2 regions of the Clostridium malenominatum genome follow, and region 2 is predicted to be linked to the other one. Evidence: a T-box and tRNA genes for the amino acid it is inferred to sense, from the RefSeq annotation. Region 2 holds a T-box; the other holds one or more tRNA genes.
What was found. A T-box is a leader RNA that pairs with one kind of tRNA and senses whether it is charged. The one in region 2 lies ahead of ABDZ69_RS15465 (proline--tRNA ligase), so its partner is inferred to be a tRNA-Pro.

Region 1 (2,487 bases), on a different contig from region 2:
GTAAAAGCATTTATTATAGGATTACTTGGCGCTGCTGCTCTGTTTACAATTGTTTATTTAGGATTTACCTATCCAATTATTACTGTTCCTACTAATATAGTAAAAATAACAGATATATCTCAATTGGCAGATGGCAGAATTGCTTATCATGTTGAACTAACAGATGGATATAAATTAAACGCTTTGAATTTTCATATGGACGAAAGTGGGAATTTTTATATAACTCCTAAACGCCCAATTATTAAAACAAAAAAAATGACGAATATACCTGGGTTTGGAAATATGCATTATACATTTGGTGATTTTCTTAAAACCGTATATCGTGATAAATACGGTGATAATGCCGAGATTAAAGCATTGTATTACGGAACTCCAAAAGACAAAATACTAATTTGGAAAAAGGGAATGGACTTACCAAAAGCAAGCGAAAAAGTTGAAGCATTCTTCAATGATGAATCCAATCCATACATGCCATATTAACAGATAGTCTGTCAATAATTCTGTGTAAACTTCCATAAAGACTTTTAACTAATATATTTTGATAGTTAACTAGATTTAGGTATTACTGTATCTAAACCTAGTTTTTCTACTTATATACATTGTTGCTAAATGATTAATTGCTTTTTAATTTTAAATTTTAAAATTAAGTATTTAATTATATAGATGTAATGTGTATAATTTAAAGGTATCTAAACATTGATGAAGAAAAGAGGTATTAACATGAGTGGCATAGCTGGCAAAGGTTGTGAAGTATTAGTTCCATATGAAGAGAGAAAATCATTAAAAGATATAGAACGTAGCATTATAAAAACATATAGAAAGCATCTTTGGTCAAAATTCAATAAGGCGATAAAGGACTATAAATTAGTTGAAGATGGAGATAAAGTTGCAGTAGCCATTTCAGGAGGAAAAGATAGTATTCTAATGGCGAAGCTGTTTCAAGAATTAAAACGTCATGGGCACATTAAATTTGAGTTAGAGTTTATAGCAATGGATCCTGGGTATCATCCACATATAAAACAATTATTAATTGATAACTGTGAATATTTAAATATACCAATTCGTATTTTTGAATCTGGTATATTTAATGTAGTAGATGAAATCGCCAAAGATTATCCATGCTATATGTGTGCAAGAATGCGCAGAGGAGCACTGTATACAAAGGCGCAGGAGCTTGGATGTAATAAACTTGCCCTTGGACATCACTACAATGATGTAATTGAAACAATATTATTGAATGTTTTATATTCAGGAAATTTCAAGACAATGATGCCGAAGTTAAAATCAAAGAATTTTGAAGGGCTAGAATTGATTAGACCTTTATATTATATTGAAGAAACATATATTAAAAGATTTACACAAAGCAGTGGAATTTGGCCATTGAATTGTGCTTGTATGGTTTCAGCAGAAAAAATAGGAAACAAACGCTATGAAATTAAGGATATGATAGAAAACTTAAAAAAGGACTTTAAGGACGTAGAAAAATCTATATTTAAATCTTCCCAAAATGTAAATATGAATTGTATTTTAGGTTGGGAAAAGAATGGTGAGAAACACTCATTCCTTGATTTTTATGATGAAGAATAACCTCAATGCCGTCAAACATAATTTTCCATGAAAATTAATAAAAAACAAAAGTCTGTAACTCATTGAAGTTACAGACTTTCCACTGGTCTGGGTAACAGGATTTGAACCTGCGACCTCATGCACCCCATACATGCGCGCTACCATCTGCGCCATACCCAGATAACACTATATATTATAGCATAATTTTTCCTAAAATCAATATATCATAGGAGGAAAGTAATTTTTACGTTACTCTCCTCCTATGATTTAAAAATAATTATGTCTTTCATAATGAACCCTATTAGAAAATTATCTTAAAGAATAATGCAGATAAGTCCACCGTTGCCTTCGTTAATAATCTTCTGAAGTGTTCTTTGAATTTTATTTTGAACATCTTCTGGCATCCTATAAAGTTTGTTTTGTAATCCTTCCTTAACCAAAACTTCTAAAGATTTGCCAAACATGTTGCTCTGCCATATTTTTGATGGGTCATTTTCAAACTGCTCTAATAAAGATTTTACCATTTCTTCACTTTCTTTTTCAGTTCCCATTATTGGAGATATTTCTGTTTGAATATCTGCCTTAATAAAGTGTAATGAAGGAGCACTAGCTTTTAGTTTTACACCGAATCTATTTCCCTGTTTAACCATTTCAGGCTCTTCTAGTTTCATTTCAGTTAGCTGAGGTGCTACAAGTCCATAACCAGTATCTTTAACATCTTGTAAGGCTTGGGCTATTTTATCATATTCAACCTTAGCTTTATGCATTTCTCCCATTATACTCATTAATTCATTTTCATCATTAATCTCTCTATGGCATACTTCCCCTAATATCTTGTAGAATAGCCCTGGTCTTGGAGCTAAGTCAACCCTTGCTACACCTTCACCCATGTTCATTTCACTTAAATCTGAAGCTCCTAGG
Region 2 (2,487 bases):
GATAAAGGCCATACTATGCCATTCTCATCATGATTTTGTTCAATAACTGTAGCCATGGTTCTATTAACCCCTATGCCATAGCAACCCATTATTAATGGTTTAGCTTCTCCATTTTCATCTATGAAATTTGCTCCCATAGCTTCAGAGTATTTTGTTCCAAGCTTAAAAATATGACCTACTTCTATACCTCTATCTACTGTTATAAGATCACCACATTTAGGACACTTATCTCCCTTTACTGCTTTTCTAAAATCTCCTACTATTCCTTTAAAATCTATGTCATAATTAACATTTACGTAGTGGTATCCTGTCTCATTAGCACCTACTATGAAGTTATACATGTTAGAAACTTCTTCATCTATTAATATTATATCTGCTTTTATTCCTATTGGACCTGCAAAACCTACTTCAGCATTTGTTACTTTTTTTACAGTTTCACTATCTGCCATCTCAAAATCTACAGCTCCACCTATGGCATTTATTACCTTTACTTCATTTACTTCTCTATCTCCTCTTACTATAACAGCCACTATCTTTTTATCAGCTATATATATTAATGTTTTACCAAACTTTGTGGCAGTAGTATTAAAAAACTTAGTTAAATCATCTATAGTTTTTACTTCTGGAGTAGAAATCTTTTCTATTGTATTGAAATCTTCCTTTTCCATAACTTCTGCTGTGGATGGCGCCTTCTCTATGTTCGCAGCATATTGACAGCTAGTGCAAAATGCTATTTCATCTTCACCAACTTCAGATTGAACCATAAATTCTGCGGAACCCGAGCCTCCCATTGCACCTGAGTCAGCTTCAACACACTTACAAATCAGCCCACATCTTTTAAATACATTATGATAGGCTTCGTACATTTTGCTATAACTTACATCTAAACCTTCATTATCTTTATCAAAGCTATAAGCATCTTTCATTATAAACTCTCTTGATCTCATAACTCCAAATCTTGGTCTTCTTTCATCTCTATATTTTGTTTGAATTTGATAAAGATTTAATGGCAGTTGCTTGTATGACTTAATTTCATTTCTAGCTATATCTGTAAAAACTTCTTCATGTGTTGGTCCTAGACAAAATTCTCTTTCATTTCTATCTTTAAGCCTAAACATTTCTGGTCCAAATACATCCCATCTACCTGATTCTTTCCATAATTCCGAAGGTAATACTGCTGAGGCTAAAAACTCTTGAGCTCCTGCTTTATTCATTTCCTCTCTAACTATGTCTTCTATTTTCTTTATGACCCTTAATCCCAGTGGCATAAAGTTATAAATACCTGAAGCCATTTTTCTCATCATTCCTGCTCTAAGCATAAGTTGATGACTTACTATTTCTGCCTCTGCTGGTGTTTCTCTTAATGTTCCTATAAGCATTTTTGATAATTTCATAAATATTCCTCCCTATATTGTATAATTCAAAAAAACAAAAAACTCGCCCTATTTTAGGGCGAGATGTATCGCGGTACCACCTAATTTTTTTCTTAATTTCATAACGGTTACTTCCGGTAGGGTTTTCCTACAGCTCCGAAGTGGGTTCGAAATATCTAAAAGTCTTTCACCCAAGGACTTTTTCTCTGTAGGTTATTTCTACTATTCTTCTTCATAGCTTTATATTAATTTATAAGACTAATTATATTTATAAAAATTAAACTGTCAAGTCTATTTTTTCATATCTTTTACTAGTTTTTCACTAATTATCAAGTCTTCAGGAGTTGTAATTTTAATATTATTATATTTCCCTGGATATATATATACCTTATATCCAAAGTATTCTACCACTGAGGTATCGTCTGTAACCTTAGCCTTTTCACTTAGTATATCTAAATGGCATTTTAAAATTAAATCATATTTAAAGCATTGAGGAGTTTGAATACTAATTAATGTGTCTCTTTCCAAGTTTTGTAGTGAAAATCCTTCTTTATCTATTACTTTAATAGTGTCTTTAGGAGGCACACCACAAGCCGCAGCACCATACAAACTAGCATATTTAATTCCTTCTGATATTATATTTGATGATACAAAAGGTCTTGCTCCATCGTGAATTAACACTATATTTGCTTTCTCTACTTCTTTTAATCCATTTAGTACGGATTGCTGTCTCTCACTTCCGCCTTTAATCACCTTTTTAACTTTTGTTATACCATATTTATTAATTATCTCCCTTTTGCAATAATCAATTTCTTCTTCTGACGCCACTAAAATAATCTTATGAATTTCTTTATGTTCTTCAAAGGCTTTTAAGGTATAGTATAAGATGGGTTTACCTTCTATAGTCAAAAATTGTTTATTTATATCCTTTCCCATCCTTCTTCCTTTACCTGCAGCTAAAATTAAAGCACAATTCTCATTCATATTTTTCTCCTTAAGATTAATCTACGCTATCCTTTTGTTTAGCAAATATCATTCTACCCGCAGCAGTTTGTAGTACTGATGTGACAATTACATCTACAGTTTCTCCTATAAACTTTCTACCGCCCTCTAC

Region 1: it has a tRNA-Pro gene. The T-box ahead of ABDZ69_RS15465 (proline--tRNA ligase) is inferred to sense a tRNA for this amino acid. The anticodon was not compared.

The regions. Positions count from the first base shown of each region.
Region 1 is NZ_BAAACF010000001.1:1,375,903-1,378,389, reverse strand. Features, by position in the region: gene ABDZ69_RS06945 (zf-HC2 domain-containing protein) at 1-480, shown strand, start outside; gene ABDZ69_RS06940 (tRNA 2-thiocytidine biosynthesis TtcA family protein) at 721-1,587, shown strand; tRNA gene ABDZ69_RS06935 (tRNA-Pro) at 1,671-1,746, opposite strand; gene spoIVA (stage IV sporulation protein A) at 1,881-2,487, opposite strand, start outside.
Region 2 is NZ_BAAACF010000008.1:6,486-8,972, forward strand. Features, by position in the region: gene ABDZ69_RS15465 (proline--tRNA ligase) at 1-1,394, opposite strand, end outside; T-box leader at 1,446-1,618, opposite strand; gene ispD (2-C-methyl-D-erythritol 4-phosphate cytidylyltransferase) at 1,665-2,357, opposite strand; gene ABDZ69_RS15475 (PIN/TRAM domain-containing protein) at 2,374-2,487, opposite strand, start outside.